Regions from separate parts of the Microbispora sp. NPDC046973 genome, predicted to be linked through region 1. Evidence: riboswitches for the same ligand, from Rfam matches in the RefSeq annotation. Region 1 holds a riboswitch; each other region holds the start of a gene.
What was found. Region 1 has a riboswitch for cyclic di-AMP ahead of ABZ860_RS05950 (C40 family peptidase). Riboswitches for the same ligand answer to the same signal wherever they lie in the genome.

Region 1 (7,395 bases):
CTCCGCGGCCGATCCGCCGGTGGTCTCCAGGTCGAAGACGACGAACGTCACCTCCCGCAGGGGAGTGCCGAGCTCGTCCAGCGTGCCCTGTACCGCATCCACGCCCATGACCATAGAAGTCCCGACCGACAATTGCCGCCCCCGCCCCAGGCGGAGGCAAAGGGACGGTCAGGCGAGCGACGGGGCGGAGGCCGCTCCGGCGCGCCACTCGCGGGCCAGCATCGCGTAGACCAGCTCGTCGCTCCACGCGCCGGCGAAGAACTCGTTCTCCACCAGGCGGGCCTCCAGGCGCATGCCGAGCCGCTCCATCAGGCGGGCGGAGGAGGCGTTGCGGGCGTCGCAGTTGCCGTGGATCCGGTGCAGCCCGAGCCCCTCGAACCCGATGCGCAGGATCTCGCGGGCCGCCTCGGTGGCCAGGCCGCGGCCGTGGTAGGCCGGGTTGAAGACGAAGCCGATCTCGCCCTGGCGGTGCTCGCGGCTGCGCAGGAACAGCGTGAGGTCCCCGATCACGGGCCCTCCGCCGGCCGTCGCGACGGCCACGCTGAGCAGGTCGCCGTCCTCCCCGAGCGACGCGCAGGCGATCTTCCGGTCGAGCGCGGCCTTCGTCTCCTCCCGCGTACGGGCGTCCCAGTAGAGGTATCTGGTGACCTCCGGCAGGGAGTGGAAGGCGTACAGGTCGTCGAGGTCGGCCTCGGTGAAGGGGCGCAGGACCAGCCGGGGGGTCGTGATCGGGTACGGAGGGGTGAACACGCCGCCGAGCGTACGGACGGGGGCCGGGCGCCCGCCAACGGATTGGGTCTTGCCCGGCCCCGCCGGCGCGGGGCACGGTGACAGATCATGGACGCGACATGGACACGGTGCGACGGCCGTACCCTTGAAAGAGGACAAGAACAAGGGAGTGTCTCGCAGATCTTGCCGTGTGAGGGCGGCCCGGTGGGCGCGCCGCGAGGCTCGGGCCTCGCGGACGGCGGGCATCGGGGACGTTCTCGCACTCGGGGGCGACAGCACCGCGAGGCGCCGCCGGGGCGACCGCAGTGGGCAGAAGATCTGTAGGACACGACCGAGGAGCGACGAGATGAGTTCAGCCGGAGAAGGCCTGTCTCGTCCGTTGCCCGAGCAGGTCCGTTTACACGTGGTGGAGGTCGCCGCGCAGGTGCTGGGCTCGATGCCCGCCGCGGCCGTGCCGCCGCCGTTGCGCAACATCGCCAAGTTCGACCCGCGCAAGCGCGCCCGCCTGGGCAGCGCGCCGATCGCGGCCCAGCTGGAGAACGACAAGGAGTTCCGCGAGCGGGTGGCCGAGACGGTGGAGACCGCCTGGCCCGAGCTGGTGGCGAGCCTGGCCGAGGGCACGGTGCCCCCCGCGGCCGAGCCGGTGCTGGTCGCGGCGGCGGCGTACCTGACCCGCCCGCCCGGCTGGCCGGACCTGGTCGAGCAGGCGCGAACCGACCTGGAGCAGGCCGCCGCCGCGGGCACCCAGCGGGAGCAGGCGGAGACGCGGCTGCGCGAGCAGCTCGCGGCGCAGCGTGCCTCCGCCAAGGAGGAGATCGACCGGGTGCGCGAGCAGCTGAAGGCGGCCCGCGCGGAGAACTCCGACCTGCGGCGCAAGCTGCACGACGCCCGCGAGCGGGTCAGGACCGCCGAGGCCAGGGCGGCCGAGCTGGAGGCCGAGACGGCCGAGGCGCGGGCCAGGGTCGCGAGCGCCAACGGCGCGGCCGAGACCGAGCTGCGCAGGCTCAGGGAGCGCCTGGAGGACGCCGAGCGCCAGCTGGAGGCCAGCCGCAGGGCCGCCCGCGAGGGCCGCAGCATCGAGGACGCCCGGGTGCGGGTGCTGCTGGACGCGCTCCAGGACGCCGCCGCCGGGCTGCGCAAGGAGCTCGGCCTGCCCACGACGATCAGCAGGCCGGCCGACTACGTGGACGCGGTGCTGCCGGGCGAGCCGGGCATGACGGCCGTGCCCGCGCGGGCGCTGGCCAACGACGACCCCCAGCTCCTCGACCAGCTTCTGGCCATCCCTCATCTGCATCTGATCGTCGACGGCTACAACGTGACCAAGACCGGCTACCCGTCGCTGACCCTCGCCGACCAGCGGGCCCGGCTGCTGACCGGGCTCGGCGGGCTCGCCGTGCAGACGCGGGCGGAGGTGACGTGCGTGTTCGACGGCGCCGAACTGAACGGGCCCGTCCAGGTGTCCGCGCCGCGCGGGGTGCGGGTGAGGTTCAGTGCGCCCGGGGAGATCGCCGACGACCTCATCCGCACGCTGGTGCGGGCGGAGCCGTCCGGGCGGGCCGTCGCGGTGGTCTCCTCCGACCGGGAGGTGGCCGAGTCGGTGCGCCGCATGGGCGCCCGGCCGGTGCCCTCGCTCCTGCTGCTGCGCCGTCTCGGCCGCGGCTGAACGCCGCATCCGCGCTCCGGCTCCGGGTCGTCACAGTGAGTGATGACTGCCGCGAATACCTGCGAATAGGTTGAAGCTTCAAGATCGCCTAGATAGAGTCGCGCCGCAGGTTTCGTTGATCTAAAGGGGGCCTCAGTGCGAGGGCGTGTGCCGGCGGCCGCCGGTCTGGTCGCCGTGGTCCTGCTGACGCCGGTGACGGGCGCGCAGGCGGATCCGAAGCCCACTGTCGCGCAGGCCAAGGCGAAGCTGAGCAAGCTCAACGAGCAGGCCGACAAGCTCGTGGACCGCTACAACGCGGCCAACGAGAAGTGGAAGAAGGCGAGGCAGAAGTACCTCGCGATCAACGACGACTACAAGAAGCAGAACGTCCGGGTCGAGGCGCTGCGCTCCGGGCTGGTCTCGATGGCCGTCAGCAGCTACCAGGTCGGCGAGATGGGGTCGTGGGGAGGCGTCTTCTACAGCTCCGATCCCGACGCCATGCTCAGCGGCCTCGCCACGCTCAACCACATGTCGGCCGAGCGGGCCGGGCGGCTCAGGGAGTACGAGGGCGCCATCAAGGACCTCAAGGACCGCCGCGACCAGAGCAAGGCGGTCTACAGGGAGGCCACCGACGTCAGGGGCGAGCTCGCCGACGAGAAGGAGAAGGTCGACAAGCTCGTCCGGGAGCAGATGAAGCTGCTGCGCTCGCTCGGGACGTACAACCCCGGCAACCCCAACAGCGCCGGCGTCGTCTACACCGGTCCGGCGTCCGGCAACGCGCTGTCGGCCCTCCAGTTCGCCTACAAGCAGGTCGGCAAGCCCTACCGCTACGGGGGCACCGGGCCGGACTCCTGGGACTGCTCGGGGCTCGTGCAGGCCGCATGGGCGGCGGCGGGCGTGACGCTGCCCCGGACCAGCTACGAGCAGTGGGCCTGGGGTGCGAGCCGCAGGGTCTCGCTGGACGAGCTCCAGCCGGGCGACCTTCTCTGGCACGCCGGTTACGGTCACGTCGGCATCTACGCCGGCGACGGCAAGGTCGTCCACGCGCCGCAGACCGGCGATGTTGTGAAGATTGTCACACTCGCCGAGTATCACGCGATCGGAGCTGTGCGCCCCTGAGTGTCCGGCGGTCTCTGTGATCCCTGCGCCAGCTGTGACTTTTGTGACCGCATTTAGCCGTTGTTGCCCAGATTGTGAGCAGAGTCACACTTAGCCGATCGTGGTACGGGTAAGCTGCGGTTTCTTCTTCTCCGCCTTCGTTATCCGATCTTTATCCGGCGGGAGGGCTTTGCCGAACACGGCGAGTCCTCGGTAGCTTCTGGGCCGCGGCGAGCACGCCTCGCCGCGGCGCACCCGGTCCGGCCGGCCGGGGCGCGCAGTCATCCACCGTCATCGGCGTCCTCCATCACCCTCCCCTTCGCGGGATCCCCAGGCGCCGGTGGCCTGCCGAGTCCGTGCAGTCAGGAGGCACGGAGCCGGGGAACCATCGACCTTCACGCGAAGGTCCGGGGTGAATCGGCGCATCGCGCGCCGTAGGGCGACTTCCCCGCCCGAACCCGTCAGCTAACCCGGTAGGCGTGAGCGGAAGACCCGAGGAGAGATCCTGTCTACCACCCCCGCTAGTCTGTCCCGTATTGCCCGAATTGCCCTTGGTGGTGCCGCTTTGACGGCATCCGTAGGGGTCGCCGGAGCACAACCGGCGGCGGCCGACACGGTGACGGTCACGGTCGTCAAGACGGCCACAGCGACGAAGACGGCCACGAAGACGGGCACTGCGACGAGCGCGAAGACCGCCGCCCGCACGGCCGCCGCGAAGAAGCAGACCAAGAAGCACGCCGCCAAGCGGAAGATCAGCAGGGCCTCGCTCCAGCGGGTGAAGGCCCAGCGCGCGGTGAAGGCGGCCGAGAAGCAGATCGGCGATCCCTACCGCTACGGAGCCACCGGACCGGGCGCGTTCGACTGCTCGGGCCTGGTCCAGTACGCCTGGCGCAAGGCGGGCGTACGGCTGCCGCGCACGACGTGGTCCATCCGCAGCGCGGTCAGGAAGAAGGTGTCCTGGGGCGACTTCAAGCCCGGTGACCTGATCTTCACCAGCGGCGGCGGCCACGTCGGCATGTACGTCGGGCACGGCAAGATGATCCACGCTCCGCACACCGGCACGCGGGTCAGGATCGACAAGCTGGACGCCTACCGGAGGAGCACCTTCGTGGGTGCCGTCCGCCCCGGCGTCTGACGGGCACCGGTCACCAAGCCCCCTCGACCGGCGCCCTCCTCACGGCCCCGTCCACCTCGCCGAGGTGGGCGGGGCCATGGCATGTGCTGGTCGGGGAGTGCCGGACAGGACCTAGCATGCTCGGCGTGACTGTCACGAGCGGCGTGCCCGGGGGCGTGCCGAGCGTGCGCGCCGAGGCCCATCGGCGCCAGCCCGACGATCGGCCCCGCGGGGGCCGTCCCCGCAGGATCGCGGCCGCGGCCGTCGCGCTGGCCGTGCTGCTGACCGGGCCCGCCGCCGCGGCTCCGCCCGACCCGCTGCTTGCCCTGCGGCTGGATGCCCGCGCCGCCGTGCGGGAGCATCCGGGCATGTGGACCGGCGCCTCCGTCGCCCGCGGCGCGCGTGCCGTCGTCGTCGGGTCGCCTCGGCCGCTGGTCGCCGGCATCGCCGCGCTGGCCGATCGCGGGGGCCGTACGGTGACGAGGGTCTGGGGCGGGCACAGTGGCGCGGTGGTCCTCGTGCCGCGCACCGAGGAGCAGGCCGCCGTGCTGGCCGCGCCGGCGAAGGTGGACGGCCTGGCGGCCGTCGCCACCGGCGGCCGCGTGATCGTGCAGCCGGCCGCGTTCGCCCGCCTGTCGGCGACCGGCCGACTGGTCGTCGTGACCCATGAGCTGACGCACGTCGCGACCACCGGTCCCCGCGCGGTGCCGATGTGGCTCATGGAGGGCTTCGCCGACTACGTGGGCTACCTGGACAGCGGACTGCCGGTCCGCACGGTCGCCGCCGAGCTGGCCGCTGACGTGGCGGCCGGGAGGGCCGCGCTGGACGGCCTGCCGGGGCCCGCCGACTTCGTCGCCAGGCCCGCCCAGGCGTACGAGGAGGCGTGGCTCGCCTGCCGCTACATCGCCGCCCGGTTCGGCGAGCGGAGGCTGGTCGCCCTCTACCGCGCGGCGCTGCGCGAGGAGATCGGCGCCGCCCTGCGGGAGGTGCTCGGGCTGACCGCGGACGGCCTGACCCGCGGATGGCGCTCGTACGCGCGCGAGCGGCTCGCCCGGTCCTGATCCTGATCTCCCAGGGGCGACGGTGCGACCGCGGCTGCGACAATGCGTTCTCGGGCGGCGCGGGCGGACCGCGCGGCCACGCCGGCAGCGGGGGTGAGGATGACGAAGCGGACGCTGATCGTCACGAACGACTTCCCGCCCAGACCGGGCGGGATCCAGGCGTTCGTGCACGGCCTCGCCGCGCGCAGGCCGCCCGGCTCCGTGATCGTGTACGCCCCGCGCTGGAAGGGGTGCGAGGAGTTCGACGCCCGCCAGCCGTACGAGGTGGTCCGGCATCCCTCCTCGCTGATGCTGCCGACGCGCTCGGTGGCGAGGAGGGCGGCGGCGCTGGTCGAGGACGGCGCCACCGTCGTCTTCGGGGCGGCGGCGCCGCTGGGGCTGCTCGCTCCCGTCCTGCGCGCCGCGGGCGCGGGCCGGATCGTCATGCTCACCCACGGGCACGAGGCGTCGTGGGCCCGCCTGCCGGGCGCGCGCGCCCTGCTGCGCCGCATCGGCGCGGGGGCCGACGTCGTGACCTACCTCGGCGAGTACACCCGCCGCCGGATCGCCCGGGTCGTCCCCGCCTCCAGGCTCGTACGGCTCGCGCCCGGCGTGGACACCGCCGTCTTCCACCCGGGAGCGGGCGGCGACCGGGTCCGGGCGTCCCTCGGCCTGGGCGACCGGCCGGTGGTCGTGTGCGTCTCCCGGCTGGTGCCGCGCAAGGGCCAGGACGTGCTGCTGCGGGCGTGGCCGCTCGTCCTTCGGCGGGTGCCCGGCGCGGTCCTGCTCCTCGTCGGCGGAGGTCCCCTGCGGCGGTCGCTGGAACGGGCGGCCGCCCGGGCCGGCCTGCGCGGCTCGGTGGTCGTCACCGGGTCCGTCCCCTGGGCGTCCCTCCCGGCCTACTACGACGCGGGCGACGTGTTCGCCATGCCCTGCCGCAGCCGGTTCGGGGGGATCGACGTCGAGGGCCTCGGCATCGTCTACCTGGAGGCGTCGGCCACCGGGCTGCCGGTGGTCGCGGGCTCCTCCGGAGGCGCCCCCGACGCCGTACGGCACGGCGAGACGGGACTGGTGGTCGACGGCATGTCGCACACGGCGGTGGCCGGCGCGCTGTGCGACCTGCTGGCCGACCCGGCCCGCGCCCGCGCGATGGGCGAGCGGGGCCGGGCCTGGATCGAGGAGGAGTGGCGCTGGGACCTCGTCGCGGCCCGGTTCGCCGCACTGCTGTGACGTGCGGCCGCCTCAGCCGCTGAACACCTCCACGAGGAGGAAGCCGTTCAGCGCGCTGATCACAGCGGCGACGACGACTCCGGCGACGGTGGTGAGGCGGCGGTTGACGAGGTCGCCCATCAGCTTCCTGTTGCCGGTGAACGCCACGAGCGGGACCAGGGCGAACGGGATGCCGAAGGACAGCGCGACCTGGCTCAGCACGAGCGCCCGCGTGGGATCCACCCCGGCGGCCAGGACCGCCATGGCCGGGATGATCGTGACCAGCCGTCGTGCCAGAAGCGGCACGCGGCGGCGCAGGAACCCCGCCATGATCACCTGCCCGGCGTAGGTGCCCACGCTGGAGGAGGCCAGGCCGGAGGCGAGCAGCGCGAGCGCGAACGCGACGGCCGCCCCGGGGCCGAGGACCTGTCCGAGACCGGCGTGGATGGCCTGCAGGCTGCCGGGGTCGCCGCCGCCGAACGTGGCGGCGGCCACGGTCAGCATCGCCATGTTCACCAGCCCGGCGGTGCCGAGGGCGACGACGATGTCCATCCGGCTGGCGC
Region 2 (7,395 bases), on a different contig from region 1:
GAGGACCTGGCCGGGGGACAGGACGTGACCTCGGTCGCCACCATCCCCGCCGACCAGCGGGCGGTCGCCGACGTGGTGGCCCGCCAGGAGGGCGTGGTCGCCGGCCTGGCCGTGGCCGAGACCGTCTTCCGCCAGGCCGCCGGGCAGGTCGAGGTCGAGCGGCACGCCGCCGACGGCGACCGGGTGCGCCCCGGCGACGTGGTGATGACCGTGCGGGGCGCGACCAGGGACCTGCTCACGATGGAGCGCACCGCGCTCAACTTCCTGACCCACATGTCCGGCATCGCCACCCAGACCCGCCGGTGGGTGGACGCCGTCGAGGGCACCGGCGCCCGCATCCGCGACAGCCGCAAGACCCTGCCGGGGCTGCGCGCCCTGGAGAAGTACGCCGTCCGGGCCGGCGGCGGGGTCAACCACCGGATGGGCCTGCACGACGCCGCCCTGATCAAGGACAACCACGTCGTCGCCGCCGGAGGCGTCGCCGAGGCGTTCCGCGCCGTACGGCAGGCCTTCCCCGGCCTGCCGATCGAGGTCGAGGTGGACCGCATCGACCAGATCGAGCCGGTCCTGGCCGAGGGGGCGGAGGAGATCCTGCTCGACAACTTCACCGTGGACCGGCTCGCCGAGGCCGTACGGCTGGTGGCCGGGCGGGCGAGGCTGGAGTCGAGCGGGGGGCTGACCCTGGACGCGGCCCGCGCGGTCGCCGAGACCGGGGTCGACTACCTGGCCGTCGGCGCGCTCACCCACTCGGCCCCGGCACTCGATCTGGGCCTGGATCTTCGTGAGGCATAATCGGGGAATGCTGCTCACCATCGACGTCAGCAACACCCACACGGTGCTGGGCCTGTTCGAGGGTGAAGAGGTGATCGAGCACTGGCGGATCGCCACGGACCCCCGCCGTACGGCGGACGAGATCGCGGTGGTGCTCCAGGGTCTGCTCGGGCAGTCGCCGCTGCTCAAGGACGCCGACATCAGCGGCATCGCGATCTGCTCCACGGTCCCGTCGGTGCTCAACGAGATGCGGGAGATGTCCCGGCGCTACTACGGCGACGTCACGGCGGTGGTCGTCGAGCCCGGCGTCCGCACCGGCGTCCCGGTCCGGATGGACAACCCCAAGGAGGTCGGCAGCGACCGCATCGTGAACGCGCTCGCCGCCACCACCCTGTACGGCGGGCCGTGCGTGATCGTGGACTTCGGCACGGCCACCTCGTTCGACGCCGTCTCGGCCAGGGGCGAGTACGTCGGCGCGGTGACCGCGCCCGGCCTGGAGATCTCGGTGGACGCGCTGGCCACGGCCGGGGCCCAGCTCCACAAGGTCGAGCTGGTCCGGCCCCGCTCGGTGATCGCCAAGAACACCGTGGAGGCGCTCCAGTCGGGCATCATCTACGGCTTCGCGGGCCTGGTCGACGGCATCGTGGACCGCATGACGGCCGAGCTGGCCTCCGACCCCGACGACGTCACCGTGGTCGCCACGGGCACCGGAGCCCCGCTCGTCATCGGCGAGGCCCGTACGATCGACGTGCACGAGCCCTGGCTCACGCTGATCGGCCTGCGGCTGGTCTACGCCCGTAACGCGTCCTGACGACTCCCTCGCGTACGGGACCATAGAAGGCAGGATCCCGTTCAGAGAGGACTGACGTGATGGACGCCGACTGGGTGGCGCGTTTCGCCGATGAGGTCATCGCCGAGGCTGAACGGCGCGCACCGGGCAAACCCGTCGTCTGCGCGTCCGGCCTCAGCCCGTCCGGCCCGATCCACCTGGGCAACCTGCGCGAGGTGATGACCCCGCACCTGGTGGCCGACGAGATCAGGCGGCGCGGCTACGAGTGCGTGCACATCATCTCGTGGGACGACTTCGACCGCTTCCGCAAGGTTCCCGTGGGCATCGACCCCGCGTGGAACGAGCACATCGGCAAGCCGCTGACCACCGTCCCGGCCCCGCCCGGCAGCGAGTACCCGAACTGGGCCGAGCACTTCAAGGCGCCGATGATCGCCGCGCTCGACGAGCTCGGCGTGGAGTTCCACGGCATCAGCCAGACGCAGATGTACACCTCCGGGGCATACCGGGAGCAGGTGCTGCTCGCCATGCGCGAGCGGCGGCGGATCGACGCGATCCTCGACCAGTACCGCACCAAGAAGGCCAAGGCCAAGGAGGTCACGGACGCCGACGAGGCCGCCGCCCTGGAGGGTTCGGGGGCCGCGAGCGAGGACGACGGCTCCGGCGCCGGGGGCTACTACCCCTACAAGCCCTACTGCTCGGTCTGCGACCGTGACCTGACCACGGTCACGTCCTACGACGACGAGACCACCGCGATGTCGTACACCTGCGTGTGCGGTCACAGCGAGACCGTCCTGCTGTCCGAGCACACCCGCGGCAAGCTGGTGTGGAAGGTCGACTGGCCGATGCGCTGGGCCTTCGAGGGCGTGGTATTCGAGCCCTCGGGCGTTGACCACAGCTCGCCGGGCTCGTCGTTCGTCGTCGGCGGTCAGATCGTCCGCGAGGTGTTCGACGCCCCGCAGCCGATCGGACCGATGTACGCCTTCGTCGGCATCAGCGGCATGGCCAAGATGAGCAGCTCCAAGGGCGGCGTGCCGACCCCGGCCGACGCTCTGTCGATCATGGAGCCCGCGCTGCTGCGCTGGCTGTACGCCCGCCGCCGTCCCAACCAGTCGTTCAAGGTCTCCTTCGACCAGGAGATCCAGCGCATGTACGACGAGTGGGACACGCTCACCAGGAAGGTGCAGGACGGCACGGCGCTGCCGGCCGACCAGGCGGCCTACCGCCGCGCGTCGAGCACGGCCTCCCGGGCCCTGCCGGAGACGCCGCGGCGGCTGCCCTACCGGACCCTGGCCTCGGTCGTGGACATCGCCACCGGGCACGAGGAGCAGACGCTGCGCATCCTGCGCGCGTTCGACCCGGAGATCTCCGGGCTGGACGAGCTGCGGCCGCGGCTCGACCGCGCCCAGCACTGGGTGAACACGTACGTGCCCGCGGAGGAGCGCACGCAGGTGCGCGAGACGCCCGACAAGGAGCTGCTCGACACGCTCGGCGAGCAGGACCGCGAGTCGCTTCGCCTGCTGGTGGAGGGCCTCGACGAGCACTGGTCGCTCGACGGGCTGACCACGCTCGTGTACGGCGTGCCGAAGGTGCAGGCCGGGCTCGACATGGACGCCAAGGCGGCCACGCCCGAGTTGAAGGCCGCCCAGCGCGCCTTCTTCGCCCTGCTCTACCGGCTGCTCGTCGGCCGCGACACCGGCCCGCGGCTGCCCACGCTGCTGCTGGCCGTGGGCCGCGACCGGGTGCGCGAGCTGCTCGGCCGCGCCTGACCCCGGCATCCGATCTCCTGAGAGCGGGCCGGACGGCATGGCCGTCCGGCCCGCGCCCGTTCTGTCCCGGGTATGTCAGCGCACACCAGGGCAGGAAACTCAGCGCAGAGAATTCAGGGCAGAAAGTTCAGGGCAGCAGGACCAGCCGGCCGCGCAGGCCGCCCTTCCGCAGGCGTTCGTGCGCCTCGGCCGCCCGCTCCAGTGGGTAGGTGCCCGCGACCCGCATGCTCAGCCGTCCCGCCTCGGCCAGCTTCGCGACGTCCCGCAGTTGTGCCGTGTCGGCGCGGACGAACACCGTCGAGACCCGGATGCCGCGCAGCGGGACGGGGGCCAGCCCGGCGCCGACGGCGACGAACGCGCCCCCGTTGCGCACGGCGTCCAGCGCGGGCAGGCCGACGACCGCCGCGTCCACCAGGCCGTGCACGCCGCCGGGAACGGCGGCTCTGACGGCCGCGGCCAGGCCGGCGCCCCTCGGCACGAACCACTCCGCGCCGAAGCCCCGCACCAGCGGCTCGTCGCCGGGCGCGGCGACCGCCGCGACCCTGAGCCCCCGCGCCACGGCCAGTTCCACCAGATAGCCGCCGAGGCCGCCTGCCGCTCCCGTGACGAGCAGGGTCTCACCCTCGGCGAGCCCGGCGAGATCGAGCGCCTGGACGGCGGTGAGCGCGTTCAGCGGCAGCGTCGACGCCTCGGGCGCGGCCACCCCGGCCGGCGCGGGCGCGACCGCCGTCTCGTCGAGCACCACCAGGTCCGCCTGGGCCTTCAGCGGATCCGTCAGCCGGTCCGACAGCCCGATGACCCGCTCCCCCGGGCGTACGCCCGTCACTCCCGGGCCGGCCCGGTCGACCACGCCCGCCACGTCCCAGCCGAGTGCGTAGGTCTCCAGGCGCGGCATGAGCATGCTGTCGGCGAGGGCACCCGCGGCCGTGAGCAGGTCGACGGGGTTCACCGCCGCCGCCTCGACCCTGATCCGCACCTGCCCCGGCCCCGGCTCCGGCTCCGCCACATCGACGACCTGTATGGCTCCGTCCCGTGCCACCACTGCTCTCATGGGTCCCTCCTCATCGCTGTGGAAGGGAGCGTATGGAGAGCTGCTTTCTTTCGGTAAGAAGGCACCTGGAAGTGCGTAAGGGAGGAGAAGGGAAGACGATGGTGACTCAGACGGCGGCCGAACGGCGCGAGGAGGAGCGCCGGCGCTACAACGCGTACGTCGCGACCTGCCCGTCCCGGCAGCTGCTCGACACCCTCGGCGACAAGTGGGTGAGCCTGGCGCTCACCGCGCTCGCGCACGGCCCGCTCCGCTACAGCGAGCTCGCGCGGACGATCGCCGGCGTCAGCCGGAAGATGCTCACGCAGACGCTGCGGACGATGGAGCGCGACGGCCTGGTCTCCCGCACGGTCACTCCCTCGGTGCCGGTCCGGGTCGATTACCGGCTCACGCCCCTGGGCGAGGACCTCATGTCGCTGCTCGAAGCGATCAAGCACTGGGCCGAGATCCACATGGAGGATGTCGAGGCGGCCAGGGAGGCGTACGACCGGCGCTCCGACTCGGAACCTTGACGACCTTCAGCGGAGGCGTTTACCTTCCCTGAAGGGTGGGCCGACGAAGCATCGTCGTGGGGAAGGGCGGACGATGGGTGTTCCCGAGGTCGTCTACCGAGGTGACAATCTCGCCTCGGACCTTGACCGTGCCGGTCTCACCGAAGAGGATCTGCTTCTCCTCGCGGAGCTGGCCAAGGGCGTGACCGCCGACCGGGTGGGCCGCAGTCTCGACGTCAGCGGGCGCACCGTGCGGCGCCGGCTGCGGTGCATCTGCGACCGCATCGGCGTGGCGACCGCGATCGAGGCCGTCGCCTGGGCGGCACGCCGCCGCCTCATCTGACCGCGAACGCGACGCCCTCCGGCGAGGAAGGGCCCAGCCGGCTCCGGCGAGGGAGGGCTCAGTCGGCGACGCGCACCGCTCCCGCGAACGGCCGTCCGGCGATCCTCGCGATGTGGACGACGTCTCCCGTGCGCGGCGCGTGGATCATGTAGCCGTTGCCGATGTAGATGCCCACGTGGTGCAGGTCGGAGTAGAAGAACACCAGGTCGCCGGGGCGGAGCTGGTCACGGGGGATGTGCGTGCCGGCCGTCCACTGGTCGCCCGTGTAGTGGGGCAGGCTGATGCCCACGGACTGGTAGGCCGCCATGACCAGGCCCGAGCAGTCGAAGGAGCCCGGCCCCTCGGCGCCCCACACGTACGGCTTGAGCTGCTGCCTGAGGGCCCAGCGCGCCGCCTGGGCGGCCTTGCCGTCGCCGATGATGGGGAACGACGTCCTCGAGCGCGTCTCGCTGCCGATTGTCTGGGAGACCTGCCGGTAGAGGCTGCTCTCGGTCTTCTTGATCAGCTTGGTGATCTTGTCGCGCCGCGAGTCGAGGCCGCTGAGGAGCTTCTTGACCTCGGTCTGCCGGGCGGAGGCGCTCTCCCTGGCCCGTGCGGCGGCGTCCATGGCCTTGGTGACCTCGGCGACCTCCTGGCTCTGCTGCAACTCCAGCGCGTACGTCGTGGAGGCCTGGTCCAGGTATCGCCGGGGGTCGGCGTCGCTGTCGATGAGCACGAGCGCGTTGCCGAGCCCGTTGGTCATGTAGGAGTGCTGCGCGAGGGCGCTCGCCTTCTGCCGGCGGACCTCGAGCTCCGCCTCGCTCTTGGCGAGGTTCTTCTTGGCGAGATCGGCGGACCGCTCGGCCGCCTTCAGGCGCACCCGCTCGCCGTTGTACTGCTCGGTGAGCGTCTCGATCTCGGTGTAGAGGCCCTCGACCTGAGCTGTGAGCTCCTTGAGGCTCGGCTTGGGGTCGGCGGTGGCGCGGACCACCGGGGCGCCGAACGTGATCGCGGTGATCGCGACGCCGACGAACGCGAAGCGGCGGATGGCACCCGGACCGGCCGTGCCGGCTCCGGACCGTCGGCCGCGGGCGTGCCTGCCCGCCGGCCGTCCTCCACGCATGCGCAACCGAGCTCCTCTCCCACGTGTGCCCCGCGGCGCGTCCGTCGTCGAGACGGGCCGTACAGCGGGGCACTTCTGAGCGCCTACCGGGTTAGCTGACGGGTTCGGGCCGGAGTAGCCCTACCTTGGCGGATTCACCCCTTGTAGATCCGAGACCGAACCGATCCTGATCCTGCAGTTGGGTCCCCGGCTCCCCTTCGCACTCGGTGCTTCGAAGATTCGGCGCCCGGTCGCCGTGAGCGCTCACGATGACCGGCATCGTCGCTGGACGATAGTGCACGGCGAGTTCTTGCTCAACCAGAACTCCGAAACCCGTCTACGTTTGACAACCAAACGATCACGGTCGGGTCACGAGCTCGGTGGTGATTTATCCGCCTTCACCTGCGTTTAGAGCGATCTGAGGGTTTCGATGTGCTGCTCGGGCTGGTGAAAAAAGTGGGACGAACCTGGACAGCCCCCTTTGGGTGTCGCCGCGCATCCGTCCGTATCCTTACGGCTACGCATAGTCAGGACTCATGTCGGGTGTGGCGTTTGGGAATGACCGTTATCCGTGGGGAGGCTCCGTGCCGACCGAGTGGGATCGGCCGCGCTGCGGCTAGGCTGACCGGTCATGGAGCAGGTCGCCGCGCAGACATCCAGCGAGCCGGGTGCCACGGCCGTGACGGTGCGCCGGGCCAGGACGCCGGACGTCCGGGCGATCCGGCGCCTCGTCGACGCGTATTCGGGCGTCGGTCCCCGCCTGCTCAAGAAGAGCACGGTCACGCTGTACGAGGACGTCCAGGAGTTCTGGGTGGCCGAGGCGGACGGGCAGGTCGTCGGCTGCGGCGCGCTGCACGTGCTGTGGGAGGACCTGGCCGAGATCAGGACCGTCGCCGTGGATCCCGCGGCACGCGGCGGAGGCATCGGCCATCGGATCGTCGGCGCGCTCATCGAGACCGCCAGGGACCTCGGGGTGCGGAGGGTCTTCTGCCTCACGTTCGCGGTGGAGTTCTTCGCCAGGCATGGTTTCAGGCCGATCCAGGGCACTCCCGTCTCCCATGAGGTGTACGAGGAACTGCTCGCGTCGTACGACGAGGGTGTCGCC
Region 3 (7,395 bases), on a different contig from region 1:
GTGGCCGGGCCGGCGGCGATCGCGCTGGAGAGGCGCAACACCCAGCCGCCACCGGCTCCCGCCGCCCCGCGTGCCAGGCCCGCGCGGCGCGACGGCTCCGGCGCGGTGGTCTGACCGACCCGATCCGCCGGCATGGCCCCGGGGCGGGGACGTCCCCGCCCCGGGGCCGTGCCGCTACGGCCGTCCGAGCGCGCGCAACTGGGCGGGCGTCAGCGCGGAGACGTTCTGGTCGATGGGCGAGTCGGTGTACTGGTGGATCGCCCAGGACTTCCAGTCGGCGGGCGGCGTGATGTCGCCCGGGGCCTTGCTGTAGTGGGCCACCCAGAGGGGGTACTGGCCGAGGCCGCGGCCGTACTTGTCCGCGAAGTTCCAGCCGCTGTAGAACATCGGCCTGGTGCCGGTCTTGGCCGTCACGTACTCCAGCCAGGTCTTGGCCCACGTGTTGACGTGCTCGACGGACTGGCCGTCGGTGGCCTCCAGGTCGAGGACCAGGATGTCGCCCGGCTTGCTCGGCTGCGAGTTCACCACCTTGAGGAAGTGGTCGGCCTCGGCGATGGGGTCGTTGGAGGGATGGGCGAAGTGGTAGACGCCGCGGACGATGCCCTTCTTGGCCAGCTCCTGCCAGTGCCGGGGGAAGGACGAGTCGACCCAGGAGGTGCCCTCGGTGGCCTTGATGAAGCCGAACTGCGCGCGGCTGTTCATCCAGTCGTGGTCGGCCTCGTAGCCGGAGACGTCCTGGCCGTACGTGTGCGGGTTCGCGTAGGCGGGAGCGGGCAGGGCGACGGCCGCCGTGACGGTGGCGGTGGCGGCCGAGACCGCGAGGGTCGCCGCCACGAGGGTGGAACGCAGACGCCGGCGGGAGGGCAGGCTGCCGAGGGAGAGCCGATGGGTGGACATGTCGGGGTTGACTCCTTGCTTCCATGCCGCCTACCGGGTTAGCTGACGGGTTCGGGCAGGAAGTGCCCTACGGGCGCATCTGGGGGTCTGCGCGCCGATTCACCCCGAGAGAGTGGGTCCCCGGCTCCACGTGACGCGGATTCGGCGGCCGCGCGATCACCGCGCGGTCCGGGCAACGACACGGCAAGGGATATGACGGCGGAAGTCGGCCGGTACCCATGCCGTGTCCCCTAAAGGTACACACACCACCAGAATGGTGTAAACGGTACAAAACACGTCTTTACCTGGGCTGCTACCACCCCCGATCGCCCCGCCATGGGCCGAGTCCCGTGATCCTCTCCACGCGAAGTAAGGGCCGTGGCTACTAACGGTAAGTATCCATTCGGACACGTGTTGTGACAGGGTCGTCGCCGAGGGGGTCCTAAGACCCCGCGACGGTCTCGGAAAGGGTGTGAATGGGAGTCTTCCGCCGCGTCCTCGCCGCCTGCCCGACAGCCCTCACGGCGGAGTGAGAGGCATCCCCCGTCACGTGGCGTGCGTCATGGACGGGAACGGCCGGTGGGCCGCACAGCGGTCACTGCCCCGCACCGAGGGGCATCGGGCGGCCGAGGCCGCCGTGATCGATGTCATCGAGGCGGCCCATGCGGCGGGCGTCGAGTGGCTGAGTCTGTACGCCTTCTCCACCGAGAACTGGCGGCGCCCGGCCGCCGAGGTCGACCTCCTGCTGCGACTGGTGCGGCGCGCGATCCGCAAGCACGCACTGTCACTGCACACACGCGGAATCCGCTGCCGGTTCCTCGGGGTCGCCGACCCGCGGATCCCGCCCGCGCTGGCCAGGGACATCGCCGACCTGATGGCGCTGACCCGCGACAACCGGCGGATGACGTTGACGGTGGCGTTCGATCACGGCGGCCGCCGCGACATCGTCGAGGCCGCCCGGTCGCTGATCCGCGACGGGGTGCCGCCCGAGCAGGTCACCGAGGAGAGTTTCGCCCGCCGTCTGCCCCACCCCGACATGCCGGAGGTGGACCTGGTCATCCGCACCTCCGGAGAGCAGCGCATCTCCAACTTCATGCTCTGGCAGGTGGCCTACGCCGAATGGGTCTTTCCCCAGGTGCTGTGGCCGGACTTCCGGGCCGGGCACTTCTGGGAATGCCTGGAGATCTACCGGCGGCGCGACCGCCGGTTCGGCGCCGTACAGGCACCGGCCCCGACAGGAAAGGGATGTCAATGAGCGACGCCGCAGCCGCGGGACCCGACGCCGATCCGCTCGGCCCGGGATCGATGCTCCACCGGTTGACCCGGCAGACGCGCTGGGGACTGGTGGCGACCCGGGCGATCGTCCTGGAGGCCGCGCACCCGCAGATCGGCGCCGCGCTGATCACCAACTCGACCTTCGTCGCGCACCCGTGGAGGCGGCTGCGCAACACCGTGCTCAGCGCACAGCGGATGGTCGACCCCGACCCTCGGGTGCGGCAGCGGGAGGCGGACCGGCTCAACCGCCTGCACGCGCGGATCACGGGCACCGACGCCGAGGGCCGCCCGTTCAACGCCGCGGACTCCGAGGCGCGCGCCTGGGTGGTGGCGACGCTGTTCGAGTCCGCGGTCACGATGTGCCGGCTGAGCGGCGAGTCCCTCGACGGCCCCGCCCTGGACCGGCTCTACGCCGAGTTCCAGGCGTTCCTCGCCCTGATGGACCCCTACGGGGGCAAGCTTCCGCCCACGCTGCGGGAGTTCTGGCGCTACTACGCGTCGGCAGAGGAGCGGCTGGAGAACACCGAGGCGGTCCACGTCATCCTCGACCGCCTGTTCGCGCAGGTGCCCGCTCCCCCGCTGCTCCGCGACCGGCCGGCCGTGTGGGCGGCGGGCAGGGCGCTCGCCGGTCCCGCCGCCAGCGCGATCGTCGTGGCGTCGCTGCCCGAGTCGCTCCGCGCTCGCCTGGGGCTCGCCGAGTTGCCGGGCACGCGCACGCTGATGCACGCCGCCTACCTGTCCACCAGCCTCGCGACGCGTCTGCTGCCGGAGGCGTGGACACGGCTCGACACGGTCATGACCATGCTCGACCCGGCGTACACGCCGCAGCAGCGAAACGGCGACTCGCCGGCAGGGCTGCACGGGCTGACCGCGCTGACGGGGCTGCGCCGTGGTGTCGCGAAAGCCGGGGCGCTCCTGCGCCTCCTCACGCCCGATGCGGATACGGCGACGGCGACGACGGCCGACTCGACGGTGCGCTCCGCCTCGCGGTTCTTCTCCGAGGTCCTGGACCAGACCGGCGACGGCCACCTCGACTGGCCCGACCTCGCCGCGATGGCCCGGGAGATCGCCTCCCGTCTCGACGTGGACACCCAGGACGAGGACCGGCTGTTCGCCGCCTTCGCCGAGTGGTGGCGCGAGCTGCAGAAGGAGCTGGACACCGACGGCGACGGACGCATCACCGGCCACGAGTACGCCGCGGCCGCCGCCGCCATGGCCGGGCCCGCCCTCATCAGGATCGCCGAGGTCCTGTTCGACGTCACCGACACCGACGACGACCAGGTCATCGACGCGCGGGAATACCGGGCCCTCTTCCGCACGGCGTTCGACCACGACCCGGGCGGCGGCGACGCAGGCGAGCGGCTGACCCGGGGCGAGTTCGTCCGCCGGTTCCTGAGCTTCATGGCGGGCCGCCGGCACTCCGGCGCCTACGACCAGTTGTTCGCCCAGGCGTGACGGCATCGCCTCCGGCGCGAAGCGCGACCGACGTCAGATCATCGAGCGCATCGGCCCGTGCGGCGGCTCGATGCCGAGCTGGGTCAGCGCGGAGACGTGGAACACCGCCCCCGGCACGTGGATCGCGTGGGCCAGGCCGACGTGGGCGTCCCGCCAGAAGCGCTGGATCGGGTTGTCCACCCGCATGGCGTTGCCGCCCGACCGCGCCACGATCTCGTCCATCGCGCGCACCGCGCGCCAGGCCGCCTGGACCTGGGTGCGGCGGCCGACGGCGCGCTCGTCGAAGGTCACCTCACGGCCGGAGGCAACGATGTCGTACATGCGTGAGGCGTTGTCGAGCAGGGCCGCCCGCGCCGCCGCGATGTCGGCGGCCGCCTCGCTGATCGCGTACAGGACGTAGGGGTCGTCCTTGATCCTGGTGCCGGTGATCTGCACGCGGCCCTTCTGGTACGCCAGGTGGTGGGCCAGGGCGCCCTCGGCCATGCCGATGACCGAGGCGGTGATGCCGAGCGGGAACGCCGCGGAGAACGGCAGGTGGTAGGTCGGGTTGGTCAGTCCCGCTTCCTTCGCCTGGCTGCCGTCCACGACCTTGTTGAACGGGATGACCCGATAGCCGGGGACGAACGCGTCGGTGACGATGATGTCCTTGCTGCCGGTGCCGCGCAGGCCGACGACGTTCCAGGAGTCCTCGACGATCTCGTAGTCGGACCGGGGCAGGATGAGGTGCAGCGAAGCCGGCGGCTGGGCCATCGCGCCCTCGGCGTCGCCGAGCAGGCCGCCGAGGAAGATCCACTCGCAGTGGTCGGTGCCCGAGGAGAACTGCCAGCGGCCGTTGAAGACGTAGCCGCCGTCGACCGGCCGGGCGATGCCCATCGGCGCGTACGGCGAGGCGATCCAGGTGTCCTGGTTCTCGCCCCAGACCTCCTGCTGCACCCGCGGGTCGGCGAACGCCATCTCCCACGGGTGGATGCCCACGACCCCCGCCACCCAGCCGGTCGATCCGTCCAGGCCGGCGATCTTCATGATCGTCTCGGCGAAGTCGCGCGGGTGGAACTCGAAGCCGCCGTGGGTCTTCGGCTGGAGCATCCGGATGACGCCCGCCTCCCGCAGCACCTTGGCCGCCTGGTCGTCCAGCCGGCACAGCGCCTCGTTGGAAGGGCCGAGCGCGCTGATCTCGTCGGCCCGCTGGATGATCGCTTCGAGTACCGCATTGGCCATGGCTGATCTCACTTCTTCGCCGCGAGGGCGACTGCGATTTCGATGAGCTGGTCTTCCTGCCCCCCGACGAGCTTGCGGCGCCCGGCCTCGATGAGGATCTCGGCGCCGGACACGCCGTACTTCCTCGCCTGACGGTCGGCGTGCTTGAGGAAGCTGGAGTAGACGCCGGCGTAGCCCATCGTCAGCGACAGCCGGTCGAGCAGGCACTCGCCGTCCATGATCGGACGGACCACGTCCTCCGCGGCGTCGATGATCTTGAGGGTGTCGATGCCGGTGCGGATGCCGAGCTTGTCGGCCACCGCGGCGAAGGCCTCGACCGGCGTGTTGCCGGCGCCGGCGCCGAACCTGCGGGTGGAGCCGTCGATCTGCAGCGCGCCCGCGCGGACCGCGATGACGGAGTTGGCGACGCCGAGGCCGAGGTTCTCGTGGCCGTGGAAGCCGACCTGGGCGTCATCCCCCAGCTCGGCCACGAGCGCGGCGATCCGGTCGGCGGTCTGCTCCAGGATCAGCGCCCCGGCCGAGTCGACGACGTAGACGCACTGGCAGCCGGCGTCGGCCATGATCCGGGCCTGCCGGGCGAGGACCTCCGGCGGCCGGCTGTGCGCCATCATCAGGAACCCGACGGTCTCCAGGCCGAGCTTCCTGGCCAGCCCGAAGTGCTGGACGGAGATGTCGGCCTCGGTGCAGTGGGTGGCGATCCTGCAGACGCTCGCGCCGTTGCCGGCGGCCTCGCGGATGTCGTCCTGCACCCCGAGGCCGGGCAGCATCAGGAACGCGATCTTCGCGCGCTCGGCCGTCGCCACGGCCGCCTTGATCAGCTCCTGCTCCGGGGTGTGGCTGAATCCGTAGGTGAACGACGAGCCGCCGAGCCCGTCGCCGTGCGTCACCTCGATGACCGGCACGCCCGCGTCGTCCAGCGCGGCCACGATCGACCGCACGTGCTCGACGGTGAACCGGTGCTGCTTGGCGTGCGAGCCGTCCCGCAGGCACGAGTCGGTGACCCTGATGTCGAGGTCGGCGCTGTAGGGCATGGTCGATCTCCTTATGCCTGGATGCGCTGCGCGAAGCCCTCGCCGACCTTGGTGGCGGCGGCCGTCATGATGTCGAGGTTGCCGGAATAGGGCGGCAGGAAGTCGCCCGCGCCCTCGATTTCCAGGAACACGGCGACCCTGGCGAGCCCCCCGCTGACCGCCGTCGGGTCGTCGAATTGGGGCTCGGTCCGCAGGCGGAATCCGGGCACGTACGACGCCACGCTCGCGACCATCTCCCTGATCGACGCGGCGATCGCGTCGCGGTCGGCGTCGACGGGGATCGCGCAGAAGATCGTGTCCTGCATGAGCATCGGCGGCTCGGCCGGGTTGAGGATGATGACGGCCTTGCCCTTGGCGGCGCCGCCGATCGTCTCGATGCCGCGCGCGGTCGTCCTGGTGAACTCGTCGATGTTGGCGCGGGTGCCCGGGCCGGCCGACGGCGAGGCCACGCTGGCCACGATCTCGGCGTACGCGACCTCGGTGACCCGCGAGACGGCGTGCACGATCGGGATGGTCGCCTGGCCGCCGCAGGTGATCAGGCTGACGTTGGGCGCGTCGAGGTGGGCGCCGAGGTTGACCGCGGGCACCACGGCGGGCCCGAGCGCGGCCGGGGTCAGGTCCACCGCCTGAATGCCCAGCTCGCGATAGCGGGGCGCGTTCTCCCGGTGCACGGACGCCGAGGTCGCCTCGAAGACGATGTCGGGCCGCACGTCCTGCGCCAGGAGCCGGTCCACGCCCTCGGCCGAGGTGATCAGTCCCCGATCGGCGGCCCGCTTCAGCCCCGGGCTGTCGGGGTCCACGCCGATCATCCAGCGCGGCTCGATGTGCGCCGAGCGCAGCAGCTTGTACATCAGGTCGGTCCCGATGTTGCCCGAGCCGACGATCGCGGCGGTCGCCTTACTCATGGGAGTCCTCTTGTCCGGATCATTCGAAGCGCGCGGACACGGAGCCGAGCCCGGTGAACTCGGCGCGGAAGACGTCGCCGGGGCGCACGTCCACGGCCCTGGTGCAGGACCCGGGAAGAACGACGTGCCCGGCCTCGAGCTTGACCCCGAACGAGGCGACCTTCCTGGCCAGCCAGGCCACCGCGGTGGTGGGGTTCCCGAGCACCGCGCTCGTGTTGCCCCGGGTGATCTCGCTGCTGTCGTCGAAGGGGCCCTCACCGGAGTAGAGCACCGCCTCGATGTCCGTCAGGTCGAGCCCCTCCGGACGCACCCGCGCGTCGCCGAGGATCACCCCGGCCGAGGACGCGTTGTCGGCGATGGTGTCGGCCAGGCGAATCCGCCAGTCCCTGATGCGGCTGTCGATCAGCTCGATGCTCGGCACGACGTACTCGGTCGCGGCGAGCACGTCCTCCTCGGTGCAGCCCTCGCCGGGCAGGCTCGCCCCGAGCACGTAGCCGATCTCCAGCTCGATCCGGGGGTAGCAGTACCGCCCCGCCTCGATCGGCACGTCCTGCGACAGCACCATGTCGTCGAGCAGGTGGCCGTAGTCGGGCTCGTCCACGCCCATCATCTGCTGCATCACCGGGGAGGACAGC

Region 2: another riboswitch for cyclic di-AMP. It lies ahead of ABZ860_RS29025 (NlpC/P60 family protein); the one in region 1 lies ahead of ABZ860_RS05950 (C40 family peptidase).
Region 3: another riboswitch for cyclic di-AMP. It lies ahead of ABZ860_RS23265 (GH25 family lysozyme); the one in region 1 lies ahead of ABZ860_RS05950 (C40 family peptidase).

What each region holds. Positions count from the first base shown of each region.
Region 1 covers NZ_JBEYWQ010000002.1:406,667-414,061, reverse strand. The annotation lists gene ABZ860_RS05970 (DEDD exonuclease domain-containing protein) at 1-108, opposite strand, end outside; gene ABZ860_RS05965 (GNAT family protein) at 169-750, opposite strand; gene ABZ860_RS05960 (NYN domain-containing protein) at 1,076-2,392, shown strand; gene ABZ860_RS05955 (NlpC/P60 family protein) at 2,528-3,490, shown strand; cyclic di-AMP (ydaO/yuaA leader) riboswitch at 3,806-3,960, shown strand; gene ABZ860_RS05950 (C40 family peptidase) at 4,035-4,604, shown strand; gene ABZ860_RS05945 (hypothetical protein) at 4,730-5,644, shown strand; gene ABZ860_RS05940 (glycosyltransferase family 4 protein) at 5,744-6,853, shown strand; gene ABZ860_RS05935 (Nramp family divalent metal transporter) at 6,866-7,395, opposite strand, start outside.
Region 2 covers NZ_JBEYWQ010000018.1:158,358-165,752, forward strand. The annotation lists gene ABZ860_RS28995 (L-aspartate oxidase) at 1-792, shown strand, start outside; gene ABZ860_RS29000 (type III pantothenate kinase) at 800-1,582, shown strand; gene lysS (lysine--tRNA ligase) at 1,642-3,327, shown strand; gene ABZ860_RS29010 (NADP-dependent oxidoreductase) at 3,455-4,378, opposite strand; gene ABZ860_RS29015 (helix-turn-helix domain-containing protein) at 4,477-4,887, shown strand; gene ABZ860_RS29020 (LuxR C-terminal-related transcriptional regulator) at 4,961-5,209, shown strand; gene ABZ860_RS29025 (NlpC/P60 family protein) at 5,268-6,311, opposite strand; cyclic di-AMP (ydaO/yuaA leader) riboswitch at 6,377-6,530, opposite strand; gene ABZ860_RS29030 (amino-acid N-acetyltransferase) at 6,922-7,395, shown strand, end outside.
Region 3 covers NZ_JBEYWQ010000012.1:237,214-244,608, reverse strand. The annotation lists gene secD (protein translocase subunit SecD) at 1-114, shown strand, start outside; gene ABZ860_RS23265 (GH25 family lysozyme) at 175-897, opposite strand; cyclic di-AMP (ydaO/yuaA leader) riboswitch at 910-1,054, opposite strand; gene uppS (polyprenyl diphosphate synthase) at 1,406-2,131, shown strand; gene ABZ860_RS23255 (oxygenase MpaB family protein) at 2,128-3,606, shown strand; gene ABZ860_RS23250 (acyl-CoA dehydrogenase family protein) at 3,640-4,824, opposite strand; gene dmpG (4-hydroxy-2-oxovalerate aldolase) at 4,833-5,855, opposite strand; gene ABZ860_RS23240 (acetaldehyde dehydrogenase (acetylating)) at 5,867-6,760, opposite strand; gene ABZ860_RS23235 (2-keto-4-pentenoate hydratase) at 6,780-7,395, opposite strand, start outside.